4 regions of the Streptomyces sp. NPDC060366 genome follow, and region 4 is predicted to be linked to each of the others. Evidence: riboswitches for the same ligand, from Rfam matches in the RefSeq annotation. Region 4 holds a riboswitch; each other region holds the start of a gene.

Region 1 (3,200 bases), on a different contig from region 4:
AACCTGATCGCCGACACGGCCAACTACCCGGGAATCATGCTCGCGACGGATCACGACCCGCTGCCTTTCTCGGGCGAGACCCTGCTCACCGGAAACGCGTTGCACCGCACGGGCGGCGCTTTCTGGAACGAGGACCAGGAGTTCGGCGCGATCACCATTTTCCCGGCGAGCCGCGACATCACCGGGGTGAAGATCAGGGACACCGAGATCTCCGACTCCACGTATGACGGCATTCAGTTCAAGAACGGCAGCGGCAACGTACCGGACGTCGAAATCAGCAACGTGTCGATCGACAAGTCCAACAACGGCTCCGGCATCCTCGCGATGGGCGGCGCGCGTGGCAACGCGACGCTGACGGACGTGACCATCACCAACTCGGCCGAGGGAGACGTCCTGGTCGAGCCGGGATCGAGCTTTGTGATCACGGGCGGCCCGGGCATCAGGCAAGCGGCCGACTGACACGAAATCGGCAGGGCGGGAGCCCGCTCGGCGCCTTCCGTACGGCTCTGTGAGGGGAGCCGTACGGAAGGCGCTTTTTGCGCATTCAGGACTATTCGCGATCGATGGAAAAGCTCTAGTTTGTCCGCTTTGTCGGGCGGGTGTTATGTGTACTCAGCGGCTAACTTGTCCCTTTCTGGGCGGTGTTGTCGTCGAGCGGTTGCATCGAAACCTCGTGATGTGTGTCACAGGTTCAGTGGGAGGTGTCTCCCGCGCCCGTTCCCACCTCCCGTGCGGGAAGGGAAAGTTGAGGCTTGTACCGACGGACGGGAATTCGAATTGCCCGCCGTTTGATCAGCGAATGGCGGGACGCGGTGAATTCAGGACTTGTTTCGCTCGGACGTTCTCGCTTACGTTCTCGTCATTCCGGGCGGAACGCCGAATCCTGCCGCTGCTCGGAAACCGCACCCACCCATTCACGTACGGCAGGAGCGGGGGACCCAGGTAAGTCGCCGATCCGGCAATGCCGGACCGGCTCGGGGTGAAGCCGCGCCAACAGCGCGGCCGGGCATCTCCCGCCCGAACCCGACAGCTCACCTCGCAGGCGACGGAGAGGATTTCGTCATGCCCGCAGAGGGTAAGCACCGCCGTTCCCGCACCAGCCCGCTCGCCCGCCGCCTCATCGCCCTCGGCACGGGCAGCGCCGCACTCGCGCTGCCCCTGGTGACCGCCACCACGGCGGGCGCCGCGCCCGCCCCGCAGGCCGTCAAGGCCCCGACTGCCGCCACTGCCGCCGCGAAGGTCACCCACACCGTCTCGAAGGGTGAATCGCTGGCCAAGATCGCGGACGCCCGTTCCGTGAGCGGCGGCTGGAAGGCGCTGTACAAGACCAACCGCGCCACCGTCGGCGAAAACCCGTCGCTGATACACCCCGGCCTGAAGCTGAAGCTCTCGGGCAAGCCGAAGGCCGCGGCCCCGACCGCGTCGACCGAGAAGAAGGCGTCGGGCGAGACCACCGAAGCCGTCGAGACGGCCGCGAAGTCGTACACCAACGACCTCGACGGCTGGATCCGCGAGGCGCTGGACGTCATGGCGCAGAACGGCATCCCCGGTTCGTACGACGGGATCCACCGCAACATCATGCGCGAGTCCGGCGGCAACCCGCAGGCCATCAACAACTGGGACTCCAACGCTGCGGCCGGCACCCCGTCGAAGGGTCTGCTCCAGGTCATCGCCCCGACCTTCGAGGCGTACCACGTGCCCGGCACGTCGACCGACAGCTACGACCCGGTCGCCAACATCACGGCGGCGTGCAACTACGCGGCCGACCGCTACGGCTCGATCGACAACGTGAACGGCCCGTACTAATCGGCACGGTCACCGCGTGACCCAGAGGCCGGGCAGGCTGCGCGAAGCAGCCCGCCCGGCCTCCGGCTGTCCTCAATCGCCGGACCGGCTTGGTTCTGTGTCCTCAATCGCCGGACGGGCTCAATAAGAGCCCGTCCGGCGATTGAGGACGAACCGGCCGCCGGACGGACCCGGCCCACGCCACCGCCTAGACGTCGAGCAGCCCCGCCGCCAAAGCCTCCACCCGTGCCCGCCACGCCACCCCCGCCGCCTCCGCGTCGAAGTCGTGCGGGCCCGTCTGGGTGAGGACCAGCCGGGGCCCGTGCCCCGTCCCGGCGCGCAGCTCCCAGCGGACCTCGCCCTCCGGGTGCCAGGCGTACGCCAGGACTTCCGGCGCCCGTACGTCCGTGACCGGGCCCGCCGGGACCTTGTCGGCCGTGAAGCCCGACGGCACCGGCGAACCGGTCACCGGCTCCGCACCACCCGGGGCTTACCGCCGAGCCAGCAGCCAGTCCATCGCCGACGGGCATGTGTCGAGGACCGAGACGTGCCCGTCATCGGGCCGTACCCACAGCTCCGCCCGAGGAAGTCCGGCGAGCATCGACCCGGCGTGCGCGGGTGGTACGACGCGGTCGCGGCCGCCCTGCACGAGCAGTACGGGCGCGGCCACCTCCGCAAGGTCGAAGCCCCACGCGGTGGCGAAGGCGACGTCGTCGTCGATCAGCCCGTCGGGCCCGGCCTGCCCCGCCTTCACCGCGTCGTCGCCCAGCGACGACCACGGGCCCGCCAGCGCGGCGAAGTCGGCGGAGGTGAAGCTCGCGGGGTCGAACTCGTCCGTCGCCGCGTACAGTTCGCGCGCTTCGCGCCCGTCGGCGGCGGAGCGCAGACCGCCGGGCGCCACCATTCCCTCGTACCAGTCGAAGTCCCGCGTGTACGGCGCGATGCCCGCCAGGCAGACGACGCCCGTCACCCGGTCCGGCAGCAGCGCGGCGCACGCCAGCGCGTGCGGCCCACCACCGGACGCCCCCATCGTGGCGAACGACCCGACGCCGAGCGCGTCCGCGATCCGCTCCACGTCGGCGGCGGCCGATGCCACGTTCCGGCCCGGCAGCGGGCTCGAACCCCCGTAGCTGGGGCGGCCGTACGACACCAGGCGGATCCCGCGCGCCGCCGCCGCCGTGAGCAGCGGCTCCAGCGGGACGCCGGTCTGCGGCGAACCGTGGTGCCAGACGACGGTCAGCCCGTCCGCGTCCCCGCCCGCGCCCTTGGCGCCGCCACCGCTGTCGTACGTCCGCAGCGTGCGCCCGTCGCTCAGCTCCACGTCCTGTTCGATGACCACCGGCTCAGCCTACGGCGCGCGGTCGGCCCCGCTCAGCAGATCCCGTCCCCCGGCTTGGGGTTGCCCAGCGCGAACA
Region 2 (3,200 bases), on a different contig from region 4:
GGGCACCTGAGAGACAACGGAGACGACGGGACGGCACGCGGCGGGAGCGACGACCGTTCCGCCGAGGGTGCCGCCCGCCGTCGCCTGTCCGCCAGGACCAGGCTCCGCAGTCTCAGGAACAGCGTCGAGCGCGGGATCCGGCGTAGCCTCCGGCGCGCCGACGCCGGCTTGGGTGAGGCGAGCCGGCCGCCGGAAGACCCCGACTGGGACGACTCCTTTTCCCCCGGCGGGCGTCCCTCCGGCTCCGGTTTCGACCGCCCCCGCAGGGCCAGGCGGCGGCGCGCCCGGCACCGCGCCCGCTCGCCGTATCCGATCGTGGAACTCCTGCCCGGCCTGATCATCGTGGTGGCGATCGTGCTGGACCAGGTGACCCCGACAGCCTTTACGGCTTCCCCGCTCTTCGCGGCGGCGCCGCTGGTGGCCGCCCCGTTCTTCTCGCTCGCGCGCACCCTCGTTGTCGGCATCGTGTCGACCCTGGTCTTCCTGGGGCTGCATCTCGGGACGGGGAATCTGCAGGACACCGCGACGATCAGTCAAGCGCTGAACGTCTTCACGGTCTCCGTCCTCGCGCTGGCCATCAACGGGGTCGTACGCCGCAGCGGTGAACGTCTCGCCTCGGCGCGGGTCATCGCCGAGGCGGCCCAGCGCGCCGTGCTGCCCACACCCGCCGCCCGCATAGGCGGGCTGCACATCGCCGCGCGTTACGAGGCGGCCGAGGAGGGCGCGTTCATCGGCGGTGACCTGTTCGCCGTCCAGGACACGGCGTACGGGGTACGGCTGGTGGTCGGTGACGTACGCGGCAAAGGCATGGGCGCCGTCGAGACCGTGGCCGTCGTCATCGGCGCCTTCCGCGAGGCCGCCGAGCAGGAGAGTTCGCTCGAAGGGGTCGCGCAGCGGCTGGAGCGGGCACTGGCGCGCGAAGGCACCCGGCGCAGCGGGATCGATTTGTTCGAGGGCTTCACCACCGCCGTCCTGGCGGAGATCCCGCATGTCGAGGGCATGGTGCGGGTGGTCAACCGCGGGCACCCGGAGCCGCTGGTGCTCGCCGCCGACGGCGCGCTGACGGTGCTTGCCCCCTCCGACCCGGCGCTGCCGCTCGGGATGGGCGAGCTGGGGGCCTGGCCGGACCGGGCGGACGAGGTCCCGTACGTGTCCGGGTCGACGCTCCTGCTCTACACGGACGGTCTCACCGAGGCGCGCAACGCGGCGGGCGTCTTCTACGACCCGCGCGAACGGCTGGCGGGACGGATCTTCCCCGGCCCCGACGAGCTGCTGGAGGCGATCGTCGGCGACGTACGGCTGCACACCGGCGGCGGCAGTACGGACGACATGGCGCTGCTGGCCGTCAGCCGGCCCACCGCGCGGCAGCCGGAGCGGCGCAGAACGATGCCCGTCGTGCCGTGAGGCGGCTCGTCGCGCCGCCCGCCCCGCACCCCGTCGTGCCGTGATGTCATCTCGACCGGCACGCTGTGTAGTTGAGGCGCACCGCTCCGCATAACATTTGACGCACCGTCAGTTCGAGTGTGTGATCGCACACGGCCTAAGAGTCGATCAACTCGCCCGATTACGCCCGCTTGTGGCCCGGTTGATCCCGGCCGTCATCGCTAACGATCACCCGGAACAGCTTGGAATAAGCCCCGGTCGTCTATTAACGTTCGATAACGCAGCGCGGTTGTCCCAGCCGTCGAAAGAGACGGCACCGTGCGCACGCGCCGAATTCCGCAAGGAAACCGGGGAACCACCAATTGGGGTGAATCGGGCGCCTCTTGCTGCCTCGTGCGGTCAAGAACGCTCGTAGGAGACCTTCCTGCTCCGAACCCGTCAGCTAACCCGGTAGGCGAGAAGGAAGGAAAGGAGAGCGCCCCAGTGGCGTCCAACAGGCCTGCCCCCGAAGCCTCAGCCCCGGCCCATTTCGGCCCCGGCAGCCGGCTCACCGGCACCGATCACAGCAACGGCGAGGCGAACAGGGACTGGGAGGAGTGGAATCCCACCGCGGACTCCATCCGTCCCGTACGCGGCAAGCACCGTGTCGCCAAGCAGCGCAACGCTCTCGCCCGCAGCTCCACGGTCCTCGGAGTAGGCGTCATCGCCGCGGTCGGCGCGGGAGGCATCGCCTCCGCCCAGGACAAGCCCGCGGTCTCGATATCACTTCCCGACGCGATCTCGGACAGTTTTCCCGACGCCAAGTCTCTTCCCGGCGTCGGGTCTTTCATGTCCGACGGGGACAAGAAGAACGACGAGACGCCCTCCCCGCTCACCACGGCGGCCCTCACCGCCGCTGACGCCCAGCAGGGCACCACCGACTCCGGCGAGGCGCTGCGCGCCCGGATCCTCCAGCAGGCCGAGCAGCAGCAGGCCGAGGCCGACGCCGCCCAGAAGGCGAGCGCCGAGACGGCCGCCGCCGAGACGGCCGCGGCCGAGGCCAAGAAGCAGCAGACCGACGCGCAGGAGAAGGCCGCCGAGGCGAAGCGCAAGGCCAAGGAAGCGGCGGAGGCCAAGGCGGAGAAGGAGCGTCTGGAGAAGCTGGCCGCCAGCTTCTCGCTGCCCACCTCCTCGTACACGCTCACCTCCACCTACGGCCAGACCGGCTCCATGTGGTCCTCCGGCCAGCACACCGGCCTGGACTTCGCGGCCCCCACGGGCACGCCCACCAAGGCCGTGCACAGCGCGACCGTCAAGTCGGCCGGCTGGTCGGGGTCCTACGGCTACCGCGTCGTGCTGGAGCTCGAAGACGGTTCGGAGATCTGGTACGCCCACCTGTCCTCGATGACGGTCAGCGCCGGCCAGAAGGTCACCACCGGCGAGACCATCGGACGCGTGGGAGCCACGGGCAACGTCACCGGCCCGCACCTGCACCTGGAGGTGCACACCGCGGGCGGCAGCGGGATCGACCCGCTGAGCTGGCTGCGCAGCAAGGGCCTCGCCCCCTGACCGGATCCGGACCAGGGTCGGATGATCCGGCCCTGTCCCCTCCGGCTTGATCCGAAGAAGCAGGACTCAGCTCCGATACGGGTTGTAGCCGCCGTAGTCGATGTACGGCGGCGGCGTCCACACCCGCCCCGTCGCCCGCGCCGCGTAAGCCAGCGCGGGCGACGCTATTTCCCGGCGCTGCCACATGTGGTGCAGCAGCTCCTGCTCGCGCTCGACGTAGTCCGGGCCCGCCGTGCCGCGCCCCGCCCGGTGGCGCAGGAACGCCAGGG
Region 3 (3,200 bases), on a different contig from region 4:
GAACCGATCTGGTTGACCTTGACGAGCAGGGCGTTGGCCGAGCCCTCCTCGATGCCGCGGGCGAGACGCTCGGGGTTGGTGACGAAGAGGTCGTCGCCGACGATCTGGACCTTGGTGCCCAGCTTGTCGTTGAGGACCTTCCAGCCGGCCCAGTCGTCCTCGAAGAGCGGGTCCTCGATGGAGACCAGCGGGTACGAGGCGACGAGCTCCTCGTAGTACTCGGTCATCTCGGCGGCCGAGCGGGACTTGCCCTCGAACTCGTAGGAGCCGTCCTTGTAGAACTCGGAGGCCGCCACGTCGAGCGCGAGCGCGATGTCCTTGCCCGGGGCGTAGCCGGCTTCCTTGATGGCCACGAGGATCAGGTCGAGCGCGGCGCGGTTGGACTCCAGGTTCGGCGCGAAGCCGCCCTCGTCGCCGAGGCCCGTGGAGAGCCCCTTCTCCTTCAGGACCTTCTTCAGCGTGTGGTAGACCTCGGCGCCCCAGCGCAGGGCCTCGGAGAACGACTCGGCGCCGATCGGCGCGATCATGAACTCCTGGATGTCCACGTTGGAGTCGGCGTGCGACCCGCCGTTGAGGATGTTCATCATCGGCACGGGCAGCAGGTGCGCGTTCGGGCCGCCGAGGTAGCGGAACAGCGGCAGGTCCGAGGCCTCGGAGGCGGCGTGCGCCACGGCCAGCGAGACACCGAGGATCGCGTTGGCGCCGAGCGAGGACTTGTCGGGCGTGGCGTCCAGGTCGAACATCGCCTGGTCGATCAGCCGCTGCTCGGTGGCGTCGTAGCCGACGAGCTCCGGGCCGATCTGCTCGATGACGGCAAGGACGGCCTTCTCGACACCCTTGCCCTGGTAGCGGTTCGGGTCACCGTCGCGGAGTTCGAGGGCCTCGAACGCGCCGGTGGACGCACCGGAGGGGACAGCAGCACGACCGGTGCTGCCGTCGTCGAGGCCGACCTCGACCTCGACCGTTGGGTTGCCTCGGGAGTCAAGGATTTCCCGGGCTACGACGACGTCGATGGACGGCACGAGCATCTCCTTCTGGGATGTGACGCGTTGGTGCGGGGCCTCATTGGCCCCGCGGCATGAGCCTAACCGGCTCCCGGGCGGCGGTCGGCCGATGCCCGCCCGCTGGGACGAAAAGAGTCCGGAATGCGTGGTGGGCGACGAATGTCGCGCGATTGTCACGGGTTCACGCCGTTGTCGTGGGGTTCACGTGGCGGACGGGGTCCGGGCCCGTGACAGGCCCCGGCCCCGGACCGGCGCGTCCGGGGGGAGTGAGGCGCGCCGGGCCGGGGCCGGGTTCTGGGGAACGGGTCAGCTCAGGTGGAGCTGCTGACCCGGGAAGATGACATCGGCCTTCTCGATGATGTCCTTGTTCAGCTTGAACAGCTTCTTCCAGCCGCCTTCGACCTTCTTGGCCTCGGCGATCTTGGAGAGGGTGTCGCCGGCCTTGACCTTGTACTCGCCGTCGCCCTTCTTGACCGGACCGCGGGTCTCACCGCGCGAGGCGGGCTGCTCCTGCTCGGCGCGCGGCTCGGCCTTCTGCGGGGCCGGCTGGGCCTTCGGGGCGGACTGCTCCGGGGCCGGGCCGGCGGAGCCGGCGTCGTTCGAGGCGTTGGACAGGCCCACGCCACAGCTCGGCCAGGCACCCTTGCCCTGGCCCGCCAGGACCTTCTCGGCGACCTGTATCTGCTGGGACTTCGAGGCCTGGTCGGCGCTGGAGGCGAAGGCGCTGCCGCCGTACGCGGACCAGGTCGAGGCGGAGAACTGCAGACCGCCGTAGTAGCCGTTGCCGGTGTTGATCGACCAGTCGCCGCCGGACTCGCACTGGGCGACGGCGTCCCACTCGGAGGTGGTGGCGGCGGAGGCGGAGGTGGCGCCGATCAGCGGGGCCGCGACAGCGGCACCGGTGATGCCGGCGAGCGTGGCGTAGCGGACGGTCTTGGAGGGACGGCGGTGCTTGCCCTTGCCGGAGTTGCTGGAAAACAGCATGCGAGATCTCCTCACCGACGCCTACGAGGTGAGCTGTCGGGTTCGGGCCAAGTGAGTTGCCCGGCCGTGCGACCCGGGAACGTCTTCACGTCCCCCTGCGCACGGCTGCACCCCGAGCCGGCCGTGATGACCGGCACTTACCTTTGGGTCCCCCGCTCCTGCCTTCGGCGCTTGACGCGACGAGTACTCCCCCCGACCGACGGCAGGATTCGGCGTGACGGTCGACGGTGCCCGCGGTGCGAGCGGTTCAGACCGTAAACACAGACATCCCGGATGTTCAAAGACGGAACATCCGGGATGATTCGCCCATCCTGCCGCGAGGAAACCTCTGTTTACGCAGGTCGGGAAGGGACCGGGGTGAGCTGCCGGTCAGACCGTGTCAGTTGGGACGAAGAGACGCTTGTCTCACTTGCCCAGATGCGGACATAGCCCGCTTAACTACCCCTGCTTCGCGGTCAGATCGAGGCTCTGGCCCGGCAGGATCAGATCGGCGTCGGACCCCACGACCTCGCGGTTCGCCTCGTAGAGGGCGGGCCAGCCGCCCTCCACCTTCTGCTCGTCGGCGATGGCCCACAGGTTGTCGCCGGAGCGGACGGTGTACGAGCCGTCGGCGGCGTCGTCGCCGCGTGCCGAACCGTCACCCCGTGAGGCATGACGGCCACTTTCGCGTTCTTCGCCGGACTTGCCCGGCTTGCCCGCTTCGGTCGACCCGTCCGTACCGGTCTCGGCCGACTCGCCCGAACCGGCCGTCGCGCCGCTCTCGGGGGCCGCCTCACCGCGGTGCTTGCCCTGGCCGCTGCCGGCCTCGGTGCTCGGCTTCGCGCTCGACTCCCGCGTGGCGGGCTTCTCGGCCCCGGAGGCGGAGTCCCGGCCGAACTGACCCGAGGGGGGCGTCGACTCGGGAGCGGCGGGCAGGACGGCCGTCTCGCTCGGCTCGGGCTCCGCGGGCGTCTCGGGCTTCTGCGTGGCGTCGCCGGAGGGCTCGCCGTCCGTATCGGCGTCCGCCGTGAGGCCGGTGATGAGCGCGCACGTCGGCCACGCGGCCGGTCCCTGCGCGGCGAGGATCTTCTCCGCGACGGCTATCTGCTGGCTGCGGCTGGCCTGGTCGGCGGTGGGGGCGTACGTCGTACCGCCGAAGTCGGCCCAGGTCTCCTGGGAGATCTGGAGTCCGCCGTAGTACCCGTTGCCGAGGTCGGCGCTCCACATGCCGCC
Region 4 (3,200 bases):
CCGGCTCTCGTTGCGCTCGATGACCGCGTTGGCCGCGCTGAGGATCGTCTGCGTGGAGCGGTAGTTCTGCTCCAGCAGGATCGTCGTCGCGTCCGGGTAGTCCTCCTCGAACTGGAGGATGTTACGGATCGTGGCGCCCCGGAACGCGTAGATGGACTGGTCCGCGTCACCGACCACGCACAGCTCGGCCGGGTCGTCCCCCTCGCCCGAGGGGCCGACCAGCTCACGCACCAGGGTGTACTGCGCGTGGTTGGTGTCCTGGTACTCGTCCACCAGGACGTGGCGGAACCGGCGGCGGTAGTGCTCCGCGACATCCGGGAACGCCTGGAGCAGATGGACCGTCGTCATGATGATGTCGTCGAAGTCCAGCGCGTTGGCCTCGCGCAGCCGCGCCTGGTACATCCGGTACGCCTCGGCCAGCGTCTTCTCGAAGGGGTCCGTGGCCTGGCCGGCGAAGGTCTCCTCGTCGATCAGCTCGTTCTTCAGATTCGAGATCTTGGCGCTGAACGCCTTCGGGGGGTGGCGCTTGGGGTCGAGGTCCAGATCGCGGCAGACCAGGGCCATGAGCCGCTTGGAGTCGGCCGCGTCGTAGATCGAGAACGACGACGTGAACCCGAGCCGCTTCGACTCTCGGCGCAGGATCCGCACGCAGGCGCTGTGGAACGTCATCACCCACATGGCGTTGGCGCGCGGTCCGACGAGCTGTCCGACGCGCTCCTTCATCTCGCCCGCGGCCTTGTTGGTGAACGTGATCGCCAGTATTTCGCCCGGATGCACGCTGCGGTTCCCCAGCAGATACGCGATCCGGTGCGTCAGCACCCGGGTCTTGCCGGAGCCCGCGCCCGCCACGATGAGCAGCGGCGATCCGGTGTGCACGACGGCGGCGCGCTGCTCGTCGTTCAGCCCTTCGAGCAGCGCCGCCGGGTCCACGACCGTGCGCGGCGCACCGTCTCGGTGGTACGCATCCCTGGGCGGGGGCACGTCGAACTTCCCTCCGAAGAGATCGTCGGGCACCTGTTCCGGAGCGGTGTCCTCGGGTGGCGGCGGGGGCTCCTCGGCCGAGGGCTGGAGGTCCGCCAGGAAGCTGTCGTCAAAGAGGCTGCTCATCGCTTCCTGAGTCTAGGGTGCCGCACTGACAGCCCGCCGCCACATGGCCTCGCGGGGGCACCAACGAGCGTTTGCGTCAAAGGTCACGAAAATGTATCGGGCATATCGGCCATCAACCTTCACAGCGGCACCACAGATTGGCTAGCGTGCACGCCGAGGCCGTCCGTACTCCATCGGCGATCAGCGCCAAGCGGGCTGCCTGCGCCGAATCCGGGCTTCCCGAAGGGAGTCCGGAACCGGGGACCCACCAAGTTCCACCGGGGTGAATCGGGCCGTGATCCTGGCCCGTAGGGCAGCCTTCCGTTCCGCCCGAACCCGACAGCTAACCCGGTAGGCGGTCCACGGAAGGAGATGCCGACCTTGGCGTCGCATCGCAAATCGCGCAGTCGCACCGGAGTGCGCGCGAACACACCGGCTGTCGGCTTCACGACGGCCGCACTCGCCTCGGTCACGCTTCTGTCGACGCAGAGCGCCACCGCCGCGCCGGCGGAGCCCAAGCCCTCCATAGAAGAGGTGCAGAAGAAGGTCGACGACCTGTACCGGCAGGCCGGTACTGCGACGCAGCAGTACAACAAGGCGAAGGAAGCGACCGACACGCAGCGCAAGTCGGTCGACCGGGTCCTGGACGACGTCGCCAAGAGCGCCGAGAAGGTCAACGAGGCGCGGCGCTCCCTCGGTACGTACGCGGCGGCGCAGTACCGCGCGGGCGCGGTCGGTCCCACGGCCGCCCTGATGTTCGCCGACAGCCCGGAGTCGTACTTCGAGCAGACCCAGCTGATGGACCGGCTGACCGACCGCCAGCAGGAAGCCGTCGAGGACTTCCAGAAGGAGCAGCGGTCCGCGGCCAAACAGCGTGTGAAGGCGACGAAGAGCCTGGAGACACTGACGGAGTCGCAGACGTCGCTCAAGGCGGGCAAGCAGAAGGTCCAGAACAAGCTCGCGGCGGCGCGGTCGCTGCTGTCGGACCTGACGGCCGAGGAGAAGGCGCGGCTCGCCGCGCTGGAGCGGAAGAAGGAGGAGGAGGCGCGCCGCAAGGCCGAGGCGAAGGCCGAGGAGGAGGCCGCGGAGCGCAAGCGTCAGGAGGAGGCGCGGCAGGAGGAGGCGCCCGCCACCGGGGGCGGCACGGACACGGGCTCGGGCTCGGGCGGCGGCTCGGGGGCCACGGACGGTACGTACGCGGCCAAGGCCGAGAAGGTCCTCGCGTTCGCCCGCGCCCAGATCGGCAAGCCGTACGTGTGGGGCGCCACCGGCCCCAGTTCGTACGACTGCTCGGGGCTGACGGGCGCCGCCTGGAAGGAGGCCGGCGTCCAACTGCCGCGTACGACCTGGGACCAGGTGAAGGTCGGCAAGCGGGTCGCCACGGCGGATCTGCTCCCCGGCGACCTGGTGTTCTTCTACGACGACATCAGCCACGTCGGCATCTACAAGGGCGACGGCAAGATGATCCACGCGCCGAAGCCGGGTGCGAACGTCCGCGAGGAGTCCATCTACTACATGCCGATCTACGGCAGCGTGCGCCCGGCCTGAGCGGGTCGCCCCGCCGGGCCGTTGAGGAACCAGACGTCGATCGGGTCCATCTCGTCCTGTTCGGCGCACCCGACGGTGACCAGGGCGCGGCCGTCCGGGGTGAAGGCGGCGACGCTCGGCCCGGACGACAGCCGCAGCACGCGGCCGTCGCCGCCGAAGAGGACGTCGCCGACGTCCGACGACATGAACGCGAGCGGTCCGCCCTCGGTCCATATCGCCCGCGCGGTGATCACCGACAGCGGGTCGGTGGCGACCATGCCGTCGGGCGCCCGGTCCGGCCGTATCAGCTCACCCGCGGTGAGGGTGGACGGCGGGGCCGGGGCCTCGGCCGGGGACGAGGACTCGGTCGACGGCGGGGACAGCGTCAGCACGCACACCGCCGGGTCGTCCTTGCCGTCGGCCCCGACGGCGAGGAACCCGGTGCCGTCCGGCGCCGCGGCCAGCGCGTGGATCGTGACCAGCCCGGTGTCCGCCTCGGCGAGCACCGCGCCGCCGGCCGCGTCCCGCACGACCAGCCGGCTGCCGCGGGCGTGCCCCAGCAGCCTCCCGGCCGCGTCCAGGGCGAC

What was found. Region 4 has a riboswitch for cyclic di-AMP ahead of ACFWHU_RS09160 (NlpC/P60 family protein). Riboswitches for the same ligand answer to the same signal wherever they lie in the genome.
Region 1: it holds a riboswitch for cyclic di-AMP, as region 4 does, so the genes downstream of both, ACFWHU_RS03660 (transglycosylase SLT domain-containing protein) here and ACFWHU_RS09160 (NlpC/P60 family protein) in region 4, are expected to answer to the same signal.
Region 2: it holds a riboswitch for cyclic di-AMP, as region 4 does, so the genes downstream of both, ACFWHU_RS12620 (M23 family metallopeptidase) here and ACFWHU_RS09160 (NlpC/P60 family protein) in region 4, are expected to answer to the same signal.
Region 3: it holds a riboswitch for cyclic di-AMP, as region 4 does, so the genes downstream of both, ACFWHU_RS22560 (transglycosylase family protein) here and ACFWHU_RS09160 (NlpC/P60 family protein) in region 4, are expected to answer to the same signal.

The regions. Positions count from the first base shown of each region.
Region 1 covers NZ_JBHXDC010000001.1:863,794-866,993, reverse strand. Annotated here, with positions in the region: gene ACFWHU_RS03665 (right-handed parallel beta-helix repeat-containing protein) at 1-459, shown strand, start outside; cyclic di-AMP (ydaO/yuaA leader) riboswitch at 898-1,058, shown strand; gene ACFWHU_RS03660 (transglycosylase SLT domain-containing protein) at 1,063-1,806, shown strand; gene ACFWHU_RS03655 (hypothetical protein) at 1,994-2,254, opposite strand; gene ACFWHU_RS03650 (alpha/beta fold hydrolase) at 2,276-3,124, opposite strand; gene ACFWHU_RS03645 (YeeE/YedE family protein) at 3,157-3,200, opposite strand, start outside.
Region 2 covers NZ_JBHXDC010000004.1:17,222-20,421, reverse strand. Annotated here, with positions in the region: gene ACFWHU_RS12625 (PP2C family protein-serine/threonine phosphatase) at 1-1,404, shown strand, start outside; cyclic di-AMP (ydaO/yuaA leader) riboswitch at 1,701-1,855, shown strand; gene ACFWHU_RS12620 (M23 family metallopeptidase) at 1,867-2,931, shown strand; gene ACFWHU_RS12615 (PrsW family intramembrane metalloprotease) at 2,998-3,200, opposite strand, start outside.
Region 3 covers NZ_JBHXDC010000009.1:113,854-117,053, forward strand. Annotated here, with positions in the region: gene eno (phosphopyruvate hydratase) at 1-1,028, opposite strand, end outside; gene ACFWHU_RS22560 (transglycosylase family protein) at 1,311-1,988, opposite strand; cyclic di-AMP (ydaO/yuaA leader) riboswitch at 1,992-2,168, opposite strand; gene ACFWHU_RS22565 (transglycosylase family protein) at 2,427-3,200, opposite strand, start outside.
Region 4 covers NZ_JBHXDC010000003.1:37,826-41,025, reverse strand. Annotated here, with positions in the region: gene ACFWHU_RS09165 (ATP-dependent DNA helicase) at 1-1,107, opposite strand, end outside; cyclic di-AMP (ydaO/yuaA leader) riboswitch at 1,300-1,460, shown strand; gene ACFWHU_RS09160 (NlpC/P60 family protein) at 1,459-2,634, shown strand; gene ACFWHU_RS09155 (YncE family protein) at 2,610-3,200, opposite strand, start outside.